DNA from 2 places in the Dactylosporangium cerinum genome. Region 1 is predicted to be linked to the other one. Evidence: riboswitches for the same ligand, from Rfam matches in the RefSeq annotation. Region 1 holds a riboswitch; the other holds the start of a gene.

Region 1 (10,920 bases):
TGTGGGCGACCGCGCACGCCGTCGACGACTTCTACCAGGGCCTGGTGCCCGCCGCCGTGCCGTACTTCGTCCTCGACCGCCACTACGGCTACGTCGGCGCCGCGGGGCTCGCCATGGCCGCCGCGCTGGGCAGTTCACTGCCGCAGCTCGTGTTCGGGGTCATCGCCGACCGCCGCCGCCTGCCCTGGATGTCCCCGGTGGGGGTGGCGCTCGCCGGCACGGGCGCCGGCCTCGCCGGGGTTGCCCCGACGTATCCCCTGGTCTGGACGCTGCTGCTGCTGTCGGGGCTCGGGGTGGCGATGTTCCACCCCGCCGCCGGGCGGGACGCGCGCCTGGCCGCCGGGTCGAGCGCCACCGCGATGAGCTACTTCGCGGCCGGTGGCAGCGTCGGGTTCTTCGTCGCGCCGGCCCTCGCCACGCCCGCGCTGGACGCGTGGGGGGTCGGCGCGACCGCGCTGTTCATCCCGCCGGCCGTGCTCATGGGTTTCGTCCTGCTGCGTCACCAGCGCCGCGTCACGGGCCGCGCGGCCGCGAAGGCCGCCGCACCCGGCCGGGACCGGCCCGGCAGGTTCGCGGTCCTCGCGGGGGTCGAGATCGTCCGGTCCGCGGTCTCGTTCGGCGTCAACACGTTCGTGGCGCTGTACTGGATCGACACCCTCGGCGCGTCCAGCACCCTCGGCGGCGCCGCCCTCGCCCTGCAGCTCGGCGGCGGCGTGCTGGGCACCCTCGCCGGCGGGCGGATCGCCGACCGGATCGGCCTGGTGCGCACCGTCCGGCTCGGCAACCTCCTGCTCGGCCCGGCGATCGCGGCGATGCTGCTGTGCCCGGACCGCTACGCCGCGCTGCCGCTGGTCCTGCTCGTCGGGCTGGTCACGAACATCCCGTTCGCGGTGCTGGTGAAGCTCGGCCAGGACTACCTGCCCAGCCGCCCCGGCACCGCCGCCGGGGTCACGCTCGGCCTCGCCGTCAGCGCCGGCGGGCTCGGCATGCCACTGCTCGGCCTCGTCGCCGAGCAGCACGGCCCCCGGGGCGCGTTCATCGCCCTCGCGATCGTCCCGGTCGTCGCCGTCGCCCTGTCCACGGCGCTGCGGGAACCGACAGGCTGATCGCCCGGTCCGCGGCCCGGCGTGCACCGACGGGGCTAGGGTCGGTGGCATGGACGGCGCCGCGGCCCTGTTCGAGCGGTTCCGGCTCGAGGTGTGCAGCGATCGGCACTGGGACAGCGAGTTCACGCCGTCCCCGCACGACCCCGGCGCCGCGCTGCGTGACCTGCTCGACGGCGCCGGGACCGCGGCGGTGCCACTGCTGCTCGAGGCGCTCGACGGCGAGCCGGAGCTGCGCTACTGGGCCTGTGTCGGCCTGGAACGCCTCGGCCCGCCGCGGGCGGTGCGGCCGCCGACGCGCTCGCCGAGCTGATCGCGGCGCGCCGGGATCCGTGGCGGACGGCGGCGGTGGCGCTGGATCCGCGGGCTCGGGTTCACCGACGACGAGTTCCTCGCCGAGGTGGCCCGCCCGGTCGAGCGGCCCCTCGACGGCCTGCGCTCACAGTGGGACTGCGGCGGGCTGCGCCGGCACGAGCCGGCCCGGGCAGCGCGGGCCGCGGCGGCCGGCCTGCCGTCCCTGGCCGCGAGCTGGTGCCGCGACGACGACCTCGACCGGGCCGCCGCCGAGCACCTCAGCCGCGTGGCGGGCGCCTCAGCGGGGCCGGGTCGTTGAGTACAGGTGGCTGTCGGGGAACTCCTCGGCGGTGAGGACCCGGCCGACGACGATGACCGCGGTCCGCAGGATGCCGGCCTCCCGCACCTGCCCGGCGATGTCGGACAGGGTGCCGCGCAGGATCAGCTCGTCGGGTCGGCTGGCCCGGGCGACGACCGCGACCGGGCAGTCCTCGCCGTACCAGGGGATGAGCTCCTCGACCAGGACGGCGATGCGCTGCACGGCCAGGTGCAGCACGATCGTGGCGCGGCTGGCGGCCAAGGTGGACAGTTCCTCGCCGGGTGGCATCGGGGTGGCCCGGGCCGCGGTGCGGGTCAGGATGAGGGTCTGCCCGACCCCGGGGACCGTCAGCTCCCGGCCGAGCGAGGCGGCCGCGGCGGCGAACGCGGGCACGCCCGGCACGATCTCGTAGGGGACGCCCGCGGCGTCGAGCCGGCGCAGCTGCTCGGCCATCGCGCTGAACACCGACGGGTCGCCGGAGTGCAGCCGGGCCACGTCGAGCCCGGCGGCGTGCGCGGCCGTCAGCTCGGCGAGGATCTGGTCGAGGTCGAGGTTGGCGGTGTCCACGAGCCGTGCCCCGGGCGGGCACACGTCGAGGAGCTCGACCGGCACGAGGCTGCCCGCGTACAGGCAGACCGGCGTGCGGGCGAGCACGTCCCGGCCCCGCACCGTGATCAGGTCCGCGGCGCCGGGTCCGGCACCGATGAAGTACACCGTCACTTCCACATCGCCTTTCTGACCAGCCACTGCGTCACCGGCATCATCGGCCGCCAGGCGAGGAACCCGCCGACGGGTGCGGCACGCTGGACCGCGATCCGGGTCAGTTCGCCGCCGTGCGTCGCGTGGAGCTCGGCGACGAGCCGCTCCGACTCGACGGTGACCGCGTTGACGACCAGCCGCCCGCCGGGGCGCAGCGCCGACCAGCAGCGCTCGAACACCCCTGCCGCGGTGAAGCCGCCGCCGATGAAGATGGCATCGGGTGATCCTTCGGGCAGTGCCCCGGGCGCCGCACCGACCACAGTGGACAGCTGCGGCACGCCGAGCGCGCGGGCGTTGGCGACGACCCGTTCCGCGCGGACCGGGTCGCGTTCGACGGCGACGGCTCGGCACGACCGGTGCGCGCGCAGCCACTCGATCGCGATGCTGCCGGAGCCGGCGCCGACGTCCCACAGCAGCTCGCCGGGGCGCGGGCCGAGGGCAGCGAGGGTGACGGCCCGGATCTCGTGCTTGGTCAGCTGGCCGTCGGAGGTGTACGACCCGTCGGCGAGCCCGGGCACCACCTGGATCCCGCCGTCGCCGCGGCAGTCGACGGCCACGACGTTCAGCGGACCGGCCGCGTCGACGTCGTGGTGGATCCGCTCATCCGGGCCGCCCAGCGACTCCAGGACGGTGACCTCGCTTGCGCCGAAACCGGTGTCGTGCAGGATTTCCGCCACCTGCGCGGGGGTGCCGGCGCCGGCGCTGAGGACGAGGACCCGGCGCCGGTCGTGCAGGACGCGGCGCAGCGCGTCGGCGGACCGGCCGACGGCGCTGACCACCTCGACGTCGTCGAGGGCCCAGCCGAGCCGCGCGCACGCCAGGGACACCGCCGACGGGTGCGGCACGACGTGGACGTGCCGCGCGCCGAGGAGCCGCACGAGCGTGGTGCCGATGCCGTAGTACATGGGGTCCCCGCTGGCGAGGACGACGACCCGCTCGTCGTGGTGCGCTGCCAGGAGTCGCGGCAGGGCCGGCACCAGCGGCGAGGGCCACGGCACCGTTTTCGCGCCGGTGCCGGCGTCCGCCACGAGGTCGAGCTGCCGTTCGCTGCCGAACAGCACGGTCGCGGCGGCGATCGCGGCGCGGCCGGCCGGCGACAGGTCTTCGAGGCCGCCGGTCCCGATCCCGACGACGGTCACGGCGGGCGCGACCGCCGCGACGGCCACGGTGGCGACCGCGGAGGCCCGCTTGGCGACCAGCAACACCGCCGGCCCTTCCACGGCCGGCGCCGGCCCGCCGGGCGCGGTGAACACCGTCCGGACGGACGGATAGGCGCGGGCCGCGAGCAGGGCCGCGGCCTCCGCGACGCTCGGTGTGCCGGTGTGGGCGGCCACGATCGCCGACGGGTTGGGCACCTCGACCCGGGCGAGCACTTCGGCGGGCGCGGTGGTGACCGTCCAGCCGTGCGCGGCCGCCACCTCCGTGGCGAGGTCCAGTCTGGTGTCGACTGTGGACAGTACGTAAACGGTTTCGGGCGGGGCGGTCGGGAGGGCGCCGGCTCCGGGGAGGCCGGTCAGGAGGGCTTCGACGTCGGCGGCGGTTGCGGTGGACCGGGCGCCGAACCCGATCACGCAGCGCATGCGGTGACCAGCCGGTGCGCCAGCTCGGGTGCGCCGGCCCAGTGCAGGTGCAGGTACGACGCGTGCACCGACCCGGCCGTGAACCCCTCCCGCACGGTGCCGGTCTCGCCCCGCCACGCCCACGCCGGGGTGGCACCGGCCGGTGGAGTGACCGCGGTGCGGTGGAACTCGTGGCCGCTGACCCTGGTCCCGGCGGCCGCGAGGACGCTGTCACCGACGGCGACGGCGTCGCGGTAGCCGAGGGTCAGCTTCGGTGTCATGGCCGCGTCGACGGGCAGCGCGCCGCACATCGGCCGGCCGTCCAGCGACCGGGCCAGCCACAGCAGCCCCGCGCACTCCGCCGCGACCGGGCCACCGCGGGCGGCGAGGGCGGCGACGGCTGACCGCAGGGGGACGTTGTCGGAGAGCTGCTGGGCGTACACCTCCGGGAAGCCGCCACCCACGACCAGCCCGCGCGTGCCGGGCGGCAGCGACTCGTCCCGCAACGGGTCCACTGTGGACACCTCGGCGCCGGCGGCGGCGAGCAGCTCGACGGTCTCGGCGTAGCTGAACGAGAACGCGGGGCCACCGGCGACCGCGACGAGCGGCCGGCCGGCGACGGGTTCGGCCACGACCGGCGACCACGGCGCCGCGACGAAGGCGGGCGCGGCGCGGGCGACGGCGAGGACCGCGTCGAGGTCGACGCCGGCGGCCACCACGGCGGCGAGCGCCCGCACCGATTCCGTGGCCTCCGCGTGCCGCTCGACGACGGGGACGAGCCCGAGGTGCCGGGACGGCGCGGCGACCGCGTCGTGCCGGCGCAGCACCCCGAGCACCGGGGTGCCGACCTCGGCGCACGCGTCGCGGAGGATCCGCTCGTGCCGGTCGGAGCCGACCCGGTTGAGCACCACGCCGGCGATGCGGACGCCCGAGCCGAACGAGCGGAAGCCGTGCACGACCGCGGCGATCGAGCGGGCCTGCGCGGTGGCGTCCACGACCAGGAGGACGGGCGCGTCGAGAAGCTTCGCGACGTGCGCGGTCGAGCCGAACTCCCCCGCACCGGTGCGCCCGTCGAACAGGCCCATGACCCCCTCGACCACGGCGATGTCGGCGCCGGCGGACCCGTGCGCGAACAGCGGCCCGATGCGGTCCTCGCCGACGAGGACGGGGTCGAGGTTGCGGCCGGGCCGGCCGGCGGCGAGGGCGTGATAGCCGGGATCGATGTAGTCGGGCCCGACCTTGAACGGCGCCACGCGCATGCCGCGCGCCGCGAACGCCGCGAGCAGCCCGGTCGCCACGGTCGTCTTGCCGTGGCCGGAGGCGGGTGCCGCGATGACGATCCTGGCTACCACTCGATGCCCTGCTGCCCCTTGCGGCCCGCGTCCATCGGGTGCTTGACCTTCGTCATGTCGGTGACGAGGTCCGCGAGCTCGATCAGGTCGGGGTGCGCGTCCCGGCCGGTGATGACGACGTGCTGGTTGCCGGGTCGGTCCCGCAGCGTGGCGACGACGTCGGCGACGTCGACCCAGCCCCATTTCATCGGGTACGTGAACTCGTCGAGCACGTAGAACCGGTGCGCCTCGGCGGCCAGGTCGCGCTTGATCTGCGCCCAGCCCTCGGCGGCCTCGGCGGCGTGGTCGCGCTCGCTGCCGGGGCGCTGGATCCAGGACCAGCCCTCGCCCATCTTCTGCCACACGACGGGACCGCCCTTGCCGGTCTCCCCGAGCGCCTTGAGCGCGGTCTCCTCGCCGACCTTCCACTTCGGGCTCTTCACGAACTGGTACACGGCGATCGGCCAGCCGGCGCTCCACGCGCGCAGCGCCATCCCGAACGCGGCCGTCGACTTGCCCTTGCCCTGTCCGGTGTGGACGGCCAGGACGTGCTGCCGGCGGCGCTGGCGGGTGGTGAGCCCGTCGTCGGGCACGCTCTCGACCTTGCCCTGCGGCATGTTCAGCTCCCCACAACGGACACGGCGGACCCGGCTTTCCCGGCTGACCCGGCGGACAGGGCCGACAGCGGGACGCAGTCGGCGGACAGGGCGCGGGCGAGGCGCTGGGCAAGGCCGAGCCGCACGGGTCCGGACTCGCAGTCCACGACGACGGCGGGCACCCCGGCCAGAGCGGGCACGACCGTCAGCGGGTCGGGGCCGCTGGTGGCCCGGCCGTCGGTGACGACGACGAGCAGCGGACGGCGGCGGGCGTCGCGGCGCCGCTCGCCGTGCAGGGTGCGGGCGGCCTGCCGCAGCCCGGCGGCGAGGGGCGTGCGGCCCCCGGTGCGCAGCTCGGCCAGGCGCAGGACGCCGACCTCGTGGCTGGCGGTCGGCTCCAGGACGCTGGTCGCCTCCGCACCCCGGAAGGTGATCATGCCGACCTTGTCCCGGCGCTGGTACGCGTCGCGCAGCAACGACAGCACGGCCGTCTTGACGACCGTCATGCGCTGCCGGGCGGCCATCGACCCGGACGCGTCGACGACGAACAGCACCAGGTTGGCCTCCCGGCCCACCTTGACCGCCTCGCGGAGGTCCTGGGCGTGCACGCTGCGGGAGCCGCGCAGCGCCGCGGCGCGCACGCTGTCGGGCAGGTGCAGGCTGACGAGCTTGCCGCCGCTGGGCTGCCGGGACCGCACCACGCGCCCGTGCCGCCCGTGCGCGGGTGAGCGCCGGCCGGCGTGGGCGCCCTGCTGCCGGTTGGCCCGGCCACCGATCGTCAGGAGCCGGGTCTGGTACGGCGCCTGCGCGAACGCCAGCTCCCCGGCCGGCTGCGTGGCGGGGCCCGCGTCGCCGTCGTTGCCCGGCGCCACATCGCTCAGATCCGAAATTTCGGACTTGTCCGCGCTGGGATCGGGCGGGGGCGTGCTGGAACCGGGCGAGACAGGTGGGGGCGCCCCGCCACCGCCGTTCGCATCATGCGACTTGTCGGAAATATCCGGTGCAGCGGGATCGGAACCGGGGGAAGGATCGGAAGGCGGCGGATCGCCTCCATCCGGGCCATCGTCAGGGCCCCCCTCGTCAGGACCACCGTCGTCGTCGGGGCCGTTGAGCTCCTGGTCGAGGATCTCCTCCAGTCGCTCCTGGTCCGCGCCCGGCGGGTCGAGGGGATCGCGGCGGCGCCGGTGCGGCAGCGCGAGGCGGGCCGCGTCGCGCAGGTCGTCCTTCGTCACCACGGTCCGGCCGTGCCAGGCGGCGAGCGCGACCGCGGTGCGGGCCACGACGATGTCGGCGCGCAGCCCGTCGACCCGGTAGGCCAGGCAGATCCGCGCGATGCGGTCCAGCTGCCGGTCCGGCAGCGACACCCCGGGCAGCGCCCGCCGGGCCGCGGCGATCCGGGCCGCGAGCGCGGTGTCCTCCTCGGCGAACCGGGCCGCGAACGCCTCGGGGTCGTTCTCGTAGGCCAGGCGCCGCCGCACCACCTCGGCTCGCGGCGCCGGTGTCGACGGCGACGCGACCCCGACGACCAGCCCGAACCGGTCGACGAGCTGCGGGCGCGGCTCGCCCTCCTCCGGGTTCATGGTGCCGACGAGCAGGAAGCGGGCGGCGTGCTTGACGGAGACCCCGTCACGCTCGACGTGGGCGCGGCCCATCGCGGCCGCGTCGAGGAGCAGGTCGACCAGGTGGTCGGGCAGGAGGTTGACCTCGTCGACGTAGAGCACGCCGCGGTGCGCGGCGGCGAGCAGGCCGGGCTCGTAGGCCTTGACCCCGTCGCCGAGGGCCCGCTGCAGGTCGAGGGTGCCGACGACCCGGTCCTCGGTCGCCCCGACGGGCAGCTCGACCAGGGCGGACCGGCGCCGGACCAAACCAAAATCAGGAGCGTGCGGGCCGTCCGGGCACGAGGGGTCCGGCGCGGCGGGATCGCAGGCGAAGCGGCAGCCGGCCACGACGTCGACCTCGGGCAGCAGCGTGGCGAGGCCCCGCACGACGGTCGACTTGGCGGTGCCCTTCTCGCCCCGGACGAGGACCCCGCCGATCGCCGGTGACACGGCGGTCAGCAGCAGGGCGAGGCGCAGGTCGGGCAGGCCGACCACGGCCGAGAACGGGTACGGCGACGTCACGGGCACATTCCCTTCGGCGGGTCCGCGCCCGCTGGGTCGTCAAGCGAGCGGCTGGAGTCTCTGACTCCCGGATGCACCCGGCTGGTGGCGCCCGGTCACAGTGGCGGGACCGTCCCAGACTCGCACTGGGTTCCTCCCTATGACCGCTCGGGGTTCATCGTGTCCCACGGCTCCCAGTGACGTCAACGTGACCCAAATCCTTCGGGCCGGGTCCGCGCCGCCGAACAGTTGACGTGATCCGGAGCGTGGCGCACGCCGTCCTGTGCGTCGTGCTGACCCTGGGGCTGCTGGTCGCGGCCGTGCATCCGCGCCTGCCGCCGCTCGCGCCGGAGACGTCGGTGGCGCCGCCCGGCACCCGGGCCATGTGGCTGTGGCAGCGGGCGGCCCCGGAGTCGGTCGTCGACTGGGCGGTCGCCAACTCGGTCACGACGATCTTCGCGTACTACGATCCGCGGGCCGGCGTCACGGAGCTGACCCGGCTGCGCGCGCTGTGTGACGACGCCGGGATCGTCCTGGACGCGCTCGGCGGCGAACCGGCCTGGACCACGGATCACAGCACCGCCCTGGCCTGGGCCCGCGCCGCCACCGCGACCGGGCTGTTCCGGGGCCTGCACGTCGACGTCGAGCCCTATCTGCTGCCGTCCTGGGACGAGCAACAGGCGGCGTTGGTACCGATGCTGCTGGCGCTGCTGGACGAGCTGGCGCGAGTCGGGCCGCCCGTCGAACTCGACGTGCCGTTCTGGCTGCCGACGGTGCAGGTCGGCGGGGAGAACCTGGCCGACGCCGTGCTGGCGCGGGTCGACGGCGTCACGGTGATGAGCTACCGCAACACCGCCACCGGCGGCAACTCCATGATCGGCGTCGCCGACGACCTGCTGCAACGGGCGGGGAAGGCGGCCAAGCCGGCCCGGCTCGGCGCGGAGACGCAGGCGCTCGGTGACTGCGCGTACTGCACGTTCCACGGCGGCAGCGGCAGCGCCATGCGGGCGACCCTGAGCGCGGTCGACAGCGCCGCCCAGCGCTATGCGGCGTTCGAGGGAATCGCGGTGCACCAGTACGACACCTGGATGGCGCTCGGCGGCTAGCTCAAGCCCACGCGGGATCGGCCGATCTGGCAGACATCAGCAGCCCGACAGAGAAGGACCTCTCCGATGCGCCGTTCAGCCTCAGTCGCCATCGCCTGCGCCGCCGGTGCGGCCGCCGTCCTGCCCGCCGCGTCCCCGGCCAGCGCCGCAACCCCCGCCTTCGGGCTGGCACCGCGCGCACCGCCACCTCGACGCGACCCTGCCGATCATCCTGGTCAGCGGCGACGGCGTGACGCAGAAGACCTCCACGGTGACCGTGCCGAAGAAGACCCCGGTCTGGAGCCAGCTGGTGTTCCAGGCGCGCAAGGCCGGCGTCGACGACCTGAAGATCACCGTCTCCGGCGGCCCTGCCGGTCTGGGCGTGAGCTACCCCGCCGACCGGGCGTACACGCAGCTCAACGACGCCGCCGGGCTGCCCGTCGGGGCCGACGACTACGCGTCGGTGAAGTTCGACGCCACGAACGTCGCCGCCGGCACCTACACGCTCACCGTCAAGCAGACCTACGGCACCACCACCGACACCAATCCACTCACGCTCGTCGTCGTCTAGAAGCCGGCCCGTCGCTGCAGGAAGGCATCGTCATGATCCGCTCCAGAGCGCTGCTCGCGCTCGCCGCACTCGCTGCCACGGCCGGACTGACCGGCTGCGGCGACGAGTCGGCGAACACCCCGGCGAAGATCTCCGCCCCGTCCGTGGTAACCGGGGCCGGCCCCTCCGCCAGCGCGTCGTTGACACCCGAACGGTTGGAGACGATCTACGTGGACACCACGGCGGCGCACCTGTGCGCGGTGCAGTCGCGGGTCTACACCGACCCGGGCGCGATGGCCGACGCGTACGCGAGCAAGCCCATCTACACCGGGCTGACCGACGCGCAGGTCGAGCAGTACCAGCAGCGGATCATCAGTGACCACGGGTTCGCCAACCGGCTCACCCAGCAGATCCAGCAGACCTGCGGGACCGCCACGAAGTGACACCCGGCCGCGCCGGCCGTCCTCCTACCGGAGGGCGGCCTTGCGGCGTTTCTTCTCCGGCTGGATCGGCGCCCGGCGGGCCGCGAGCCAGACCATCACCGCGACGCCGGCGATGAGCAGCCCCGGGATCAGCCAGTCGGTGAGCACGAACGGCGTCGCCGGGGCGGCCGGCGGCAGCGCCTGCTGCGGGCCGGCAGTGGGCGCGGCCTGCGTCGCCGCCGGGGCATTCTCCTTGTTGAGCGCCCTGGTCAGCGCCTCCGGCGGCCCGCCGGCCGGCGCGGTCCAGCCGGCCGGCGCCGGTGTCACCGAGCCGCTGTAGGTGAACCGCAGCTGCCCCTTCACCGCCTCGCCGTCGGAGGCGACCGACTGGTACGCGACGGTGTAGAGCCCCTGCTCCGGCCAGTGCGACACCGGGACGATCGCCGGGAAGCCGGTGTTGTACGACCTGGGCTCGAACTTCCCGTCGACCATGAAGTATTCCTGGACGGGCTTGTCGAGCCGCTTGGGCTCACCACCCCGCCAGCCGCCCTCGACCCGCAGCCCGGACGGTGCCGTGACGGTGAACCAGGCGAACGACGCCGGCTGCTCCGTGAAGTAGAGCGACACCTCAGCACGGGGTTTGTCGACGGTGCTGTCCTGCACCGGGTCGGACATGGCGAGCTGTCCGTGGGCCCAGGCCGGTGCCGCGGGCAGCACCAAACCGAGCGCGGCGACGATCGTCAGCACCGCGAATCTGACCATAGTGGCGCGGACCGATCGCATCGGCACATGATGCCGGGTTC
Region 2 (6,368 bases), on a different contig from region 1:
CCGAGGGCAGGATCGAGCGTATCGGCAAGCGGGGCGGCTGGCTCTCCGGTCCGAAGCACCTCGTGCGGGACCTGGCCGGCCGGCACGCGGCCCAGGAACGCCTCTACGCGGGATTCGGCCCGGCGCCGGACCCCCGTTCGGCGGCGCTCGCCGTGCTCGTCGGCGTCGGCAACCTGATGCGATGGTCGGCCCGGCCGGGCGACCACCTCCAGGCCCTGCTCGACGCCGGCACCCGGGTCGCCGCCGGCCAGATCCCCCCGGTGGGCCTGGATCCGCAGATCCTGCCGCACTTCGCCCGCGCCCTGGAGAAGTCGATCTTCCTGGAGAGCGACTGACCGGCCAGGCTAGGCTCTGCGGGTGGAACGACCCCTTGTCACCGTGTGCCGGGACTGCTGCTGCGGGTCGGCGCGCAAGCATCCGGACGTCGACCACGCCGCGCAGGTGGCCAGGTTGCGCACGGCGCTCGGGCAGACCGGGGTGCGGGTCAGCGCCTGCCTCGACGCGTGCGAGCGGTCCAACATCGTCGTCGTGCACCCGACCCCGGCCGCGCGGCGGGCCGGGGCCAGGCCGGTCTGGCTCGGGTACGTCCTCGACGACGCGGTCATCGGGGACCTGACCGCGTGGGTCGAGGCGGGCGGGCCGGGGATCGTGCCGCTGCCGGAGATCCTCGGCCTCTACCGCACCAACCCGCCGACCGGTCAGGGATAGCGGCGAGGGGTGAAGACCACCGGGGTGCCGCCGTCGCCGCGCTCCACCGCGCGGGTCTGCGACGAGCCGATGATGAGCAGCGTCCGCATGTCCACCTCGGACGGTTGCAGGTCGGCGAGGCGCACCACCCTGACGCGTTCCCCGGATCCGCCGACGTCGCGGCCCAGCACGACCGGGGTGTCCGGGGACCGGTGCCGCAGCAGCAGCTCCTTGGCCGCCTCGACCTGCCAGGTCCGGCTCTGCGAGCCCGGGTTGTACACGGCGATGACCAGGTCCGCCTGCGCCGCGGCCTCGAGACGGCCGGCGATCACGTCCCACGGCTTCAGCCGGTCCGACAGCGACAGCACGCAGAAGTCGTGGCCGAGCGGCGCGCCGACGCGGCTCGCCACCGCCTGTGCCGCGGTCAGCCCCGGCAGGACCCGGACCGGCACGTCCTTCCAGCGGGGCTCGGCGGCGATCTCCAGCACCGCCGCCGCCATCGCGAACACACCCGGGTCGCCGGATGACACGACGGCGACGCGGCGGCCGTCCTTGGCCAGCGCCAAAGCGAACTCGGCCCGCTCCGACTCGACGCGGTTGTCGGAGGCGTGCCGGCGCTGCCGCGGGTTGGCCGGAATCCTTGCCAGGTAAGGGCCGTAGCCGACGAGGTCCTCGGCGGCCTCGACCGCGGCCCGGGCCTCCGGGGTGAGCCAGTCCCGCCCGGCCGGCCCGAGCCCGACGACCACGACCTCACCAAGGCCGGTCGCGGGCTTCTGTTCACGCAGCACGGAAGCAGTCGACTCGTGCACCCGGCTCGGGAGCAGCGCGAGCGAGAAGTACGGCACACTGTCCGGGTCCACAGTGGACAGCGGCGCGACCCGTTCGCGGTCGGTGGTGGCACGCTCGACGTACCAGGCGTCGTCGAGGCGGCCGGCCCGCTCCAGGGCGTCGCGGACGGTGCCGAACGTGCGGCCCAGCTTCATGACCGCGGCCGAGTCGGTCGCCGCGAGCCGCTCGGCGAGGACGTCGGCCGGCAGCGTGCCGGGCAGGATCGTGAGGATCTCGTCGCGTTCGACGAGGGGCCGGCCCAGCACCGCGGACGCGCCGGCCACGGAGGTGACGCCCGGCACGACCTCGGTCGGGTACCGGTGTGCCAGCCGCTTGTGCATGTGCATGTACGAGCCGTAGAAGAACGGGTCGCCCTCGCAGAGCACCACCACGTCGCGGCCCGCGTCGAGGTGCGCGGCGAGCCGGGCCGCCCACGCGTCGTAGTGTTCCTCGATGACCGCGCGGTAGTCGCCGATCTCCTCGGTGGTGACCGGGTAGACGAGGGCCTCTTCGATCTGGCCTTCGCGCAGGTACGGCACCGCGATCGACCGCGCGATGCTGCGCCCGTGGCGGGCACTGTGGAACGCGACCACGGGTGCGGCCGCAACGAGCCGGGCCGCCTTCACCGTCATCAGTTCCGGGTCGCCCGGTCCGAGGCCCACGCCGTACAGCCGCCCGGTCACCCCTGCACTGTCCACTGTGGTCATTCCTTCTCGTCCGCGATCGCGTTGACGGCGGCGGCCGTCATCGCGCTGCCGCCCCGGCGGCCGTGCACGACCAGGTGCGGCAGGTCCGATGCGGCGAGGGCCGCCTTCGACTCCGCCGCGCCGATGAACCCGACGGGGATGCCGAGCACCGCCGCCGGTCGCGGCGCGCCCGCCTCGATCATCTCCAGGAGCCGGAACAGCGCCGTCGGCGCGTTGCCGACCGCAACGACGGCCCCGCCGAGGCGCTCGCCCCACAGCTCGAGGGCGGCGGCGCTGCGGGTCGTGCCGAGCTCGGCGGCGAGCGCCGGCACCCGCGGGTCCCGCAGGGTGCACAGGACCTCGTTGTCGCGGGGCAGCCGAGCCCGGGTCACGCCGGACGCGACCATCTCCGCGTCGCACAGGATCGGGGCGCCGTCGCGCAGCGCGGCGCGGGCGAGGCGGACCACGTCGGCGCTGTACCCGACGTCACCGGCGAGGTCCACCATCCCGCACGCGTGGATCATGCGGACGGTGACCTGGGCGATGTCGGCGGGCAGGCCGGACAGGTCGGCCTCGGCCCGGATCGTGGCGAACGACCGCCGGTAGATCTCCGCGCCGTCCTTCACGTACTCATAGTTCGTCACGCCGTCACCTCCGCTTCGCTCCGGCGCCGGCCTGACTCGACACTGTGCACATGGTGCCCGGCTCCTCCGCTGCGCTCCGGCCCGGTCACGTAACCACCTGGTAGCCGTCCGCGGTCGCGAGCATCTCCACGTGCCTTCCCTTCGGTGCGCCGCAGCGCCGTTCGCAACCGACCCAGTGCACCGGCAGTCCGGTCGGCGCCGTGCCCGCCTCGACCGCCGCGCGCGCGTCCGCCCGCACGTCGGCGAGGGCCTTGGCGCAGCCCGGCCGACCGGCGCACGCGGTCACCCCCGCCCATGGCGATCCGGGGTCGGTGACCAGGCCGGCCGCCGTCAGCAGGGTTTCGACGGGTTCAGCTTCTGCCATCGGTACGTCCGGCACGACGACGGTCCGCCACGGGGTGACGATGATCTCTCCCGGCGCGGCTTCGATGAGCGCCGCCGACTGCGCCGGGGTGAGCAGCCCGAGGGGGACGACGACCGTGAGGGCGGCCCGCCCGTCTGTCTGCGGCGTCCACCCGACGGCCGGGCCGGTGCCGTTGTTCACAGGACGCGGGTCGACGGCCGCGTCCAGGCGGGCAGCCACCCTGGCCGGGCCGTCGGTCAGCTCGGCGAGGCGCCACGCGTTGCCGCCCTGTTCGGCCCGCTCCGCCAGGAACGCTCCGGTGGCCCGCAACAGCAGGTCAGCGTGGCCGCGGGCGGTGGTCGGCGTGCCGGCCAGGGTCAGCCGGTCGCCGTGCAGGCCGACGTCGCCGCCGAGCGGGGTCACGTCGCCGCGCCCGTCGTCGACGGTGACCAGGAACCGCCCCGGCAGCGCGGCCAGGGCCGGGTCGGCGCACAGGCCGGCGTCGTACGCGGTCACCACCGACCGCACATCGACGTCGCCGAGGCCGTCGCGGCCGCTGAGCGGGCTGGCGATGATGTTGCGCACCCGTTCGTGGGTGTCCGACGGCAGCAGCCCGGCGGCGGACAACCGCGCGGCCAGCTCCGTCTCCGCCCCCGGGCGCAGCGCCCTGACCTGGATGTTTCCGCGTGAGGTCAGCTCCAGGGCGGGATCGCCGAGCGCCGCTGCGGCCGCGCGGAGCGTGTGCAGGCCGTCCACGGTCAGCCGCCCGCCGGGCAGCCGGACCCGGGCCAGGCCCCCGTCGGCCGCGGCGTGGACCTGCACCGCGCCCGGGCACCGGTCCGGAGCGTCGCGTCCACTGGCAGCCTGCACGGGCCGGATACTACTGCGCTTGACGCAAGACAGCGCTGTCCAGGAGAGTTGTCGGTGCTGTACGGCGACGTGTGGAGGAAGCCGGTGTGAATCCGGCGCGGTCCCGCCACTGTGACCGGGGAGCTGACCTTCGACAGAAGGCCACCGGGTTTTGCACACCTGGGAAGGCCGGAGGCGAGCGCCGATCCGGGAGCCAGGAGACTCTCCGTCGCCCGACCTTTCCCGACCGACTTGGGGCGCGGACCCCGAGGGAGGACCCCGGCGTGATCCTGCTGTTGTCGACGTCTGACACCGACCTGCTCAGCGCGCGTGCGAGCGGTGCCGCGTTCCGGCTGGCCAACCCGTCCCGGACCGCCGTCGAGGACCTCCCGGGCCTGGCCGACGGCGCCGACCTGGTCGTGGTGCGGTTCCTGGGCGGCTACCGGGACTGGCAGGAGGGCTTCGACGCGCTGCTCCGGCTGTCACGCCCTTCCGGCAGCTCCCGGCTCCCGCTGCCAGTGGTCCTGCTCGGTGGTGAGCAGCTGCCCGACGCCGAGCTGATGTCGCACTCCACGGTGCCCGCCGGGGTCGCCGCGCAGGCCCACGCGTATTTCGCCGAGGGCGGCCCGGCCAACCTGGGTGAGCTGCACAACTTCCTGTCCGACACGGTCCTGCTCACCGGCCACGGCTTCGCGCCGCCGGCGACCACCCCCACCTGGGGGCTGCTCGACCGTCCCTCAACCGCAACAGGCCCCACCGTCGGTGTCATCTACTACCGGGCGCACCACCTGGCCGGCAACACCGCGTTCGTGGGGACGCTGTGCGATGCGATCGAGGATGCCGGCGGCCGGGCGCTGCCCGTGTTCGCGTCGTCGCTGCGCACCGCGCCGGCCGAGCTGCTCGACACGCTGCGGCAGGCCGACGCGCTCGTCGTCACCGTCCTCGCCGCGGGCGGCACGCGGCCCGCCGACGCGCAGGCCGGTGGCGAGGACGAGGCCTGGGACGTGGGTGCCCTGGCCGCGCTCGACGTGCCGATCCTGCAGGGACTGTGCCTGACCAGCGCCCGCGACACCTGGGACGCCAACGACGACGGCCTGTCGCCGCTCGACACCGCCACGCAGGTCGCGATCCCCGAGTTCGACGGGCGGATCATCACGGTGCCGTTCTCGTTCAAGGAGGTCGACGCCGACGGACTCACCGTCTACGTCGCCGATCCTGAGCGGGCCGGCCGGGTCGCCGGGATCGCCGTCGGGCACGCACGGTTGCGGCACCTGCCGCCCAGCGAGCGCAAGATCGTGCTCATGCTCAGTGCGTACCCCACCAAACACGCGCGAATCGGCAACGCCGTCGGCCTCGACACGCCCGCCAGCGTGGTCCGGCTCCTGTCCGCTTTGGACGAGCGGGGCTATGTGGGCGCGGACGGGTTCCCCAAGGACGGCGACGCACTCATGCACACGCTCATCGCCGCCGGTGGGCAGGACGTCAACTGGCTCACCGAGGATCAGCTGCAGGGCAACCCGATCCGGATCTCCGCTGGTCGCTACAAGGCCTGGTTCGCCACCCTGCCGCCGGAACTGCGCGCGTCGATGGAGCAGCACTGGGGGCCGGCGCCCGGGTCGCTGTTCGTCGACACGTCCCGTGATCCCGAGGGTGAGATCGTCCTGGCAGCGCTGCGCGAGGGCAACATCGTGGTGATGGTGCAGCCGCCGCGGGGCTTCGGGGAGAACCCGGTCGCGATCTACCACGACCCGGACCTGCCGCCGAGCCACCACTACCTGGCCGCGTACCGCTGGCTGGCCGACGAGTTCGGCGCGCACGCGGTCGTCCACGTCGGCAAGCACGGCAACCTGGAGTGGCTGCCGGGCAAGACCGTCGGACTGTCCGCGTCCTGCGGCGCCGACGCGGCGCTGGGCAACCTGCCGCTGATCTACCCGTTCCTGGTCAACGACCCCGGCGAGGGCACCCAGGCGAAGCGCCGGGCGCACGCCACGCTGGTCGACCACCTGATCCCGCCGATGGCGCGGGCCGACTCGTACGGTGACATCGCCCGCCTCGAGCAGCTCCTGGACGAGCACGCGACGATCGCGGCCCTCGACCCGGCGAAGCTGCCGGCGATCCGCGCCCAGATCTGGACGCTGCTGCAGGCCGCCCGGCTCGACCACGACCTGGGCCTGGCCGACCGGCCGGGCGAGGACGGCTTCGACGAGCTCATCCTGCACATCGACGGCTGGCTGTGCGAGATCAAGGACGTGCAGATCCGCGACGGGCTGCACGTGCTGGGGGTGGCACCGTCGGGTGAGGCGCGGGTCGACCTGGTCCTGGCGATGCTGC

What was found. Region 1 has a riboswitch for cobalamin ahead of ACFPIJ_RS63945 (VWA domain-containing protein). Riboswitches for the same ligand answer to the same signal wherever they lie in the genome.
Region 2: another riboswitch for cobalamin. It lies ahead of ACFPIJ_RS36685 (cobaltochelatase subunit CobN); the one in region 1 lies ahead of ACFPIJ_RS63945 (VWA domain-containing protein).

The regions. Positions count from the first base shown of each region.
Region 1 is NZ_JBHSIU010000131.1:392,877-403,796, reverse strand. It holds gene ACFPIJ_RS63980 (MFS transporter) at 1-1,106, shown strand, start outside; gene ACFPIJ_RS63975 (HEAT repeat domain-containing protein) at 1,156-1,416, shown strand; gene ACFPIJ_RS63970 (hypothetical protein) at 1,504-1,716, shown strand; gene cobM (precorrin-4 C(11)-methyltransferase) at 1,696-2,442, opposite strand; gene cbiE (precorrin-6y C5,15-methyltransferase (decarboxylating) subunit CbiE) at 2,433-4,055, opposite strand; gene ACFPIJ_RS63955 (cobyrinate a,c-diamide synthase) at 4,043-5,386, opposite strand; gene cobO (cob(I)yrinic acid a,c-diamide adenosyltransferase) at 5,380-5,982, opposite strand; gene ACFPIJ_RS63945 (VWA domain-containing protein) at 5,985-8,081, opposite strand; cobalamin riboswitch at 8,114-8,244, opposite strand; gene ACFPIJ_RS63940 (hypothetical protein) at 8,315-9,166, shown strand; gene ACFPIJ_RS63935 (hypothetical protein) at 9,396-9,716, shown strand; gene ACFPIJ_RS63930 (hypothetical protein) at 9,749-10,138, shown strand; gene ACFPIJ_RS63925 (copper resistance CopC family protein) at 10,163-10,900, opposite strand.
Region 2 is NZ_JBHSIU010000051.1:1,748-8,115, reverse strand. It holds gene ACFPIJ_RS36710 (GOLPH3/VPS74 family protein) at 1-335, shown strand, start outside; gene ACFPIJ_RS36705 (hypothetical protein) at 358-708, shown strand; gene ACFPIJ_RS36700 (precorrin-2 C(20)-methyltransferase) at 699-2,222, opposite strand; gene ACFPIJ_RS36695 (precorrin-8X methylmutase) at 2,219-2,845, opposite strand; gene ACFPIJ_RS36690 (precorrin-3B synthase) at 2,931-4,058, opposite strand; cobalamin riboswitch at 4,094-4,282, shown strand; gene ACFPIJ_RS36685 (cobaltochelatase subunit CobN) at 4,322-6,368, shown strand, end outside.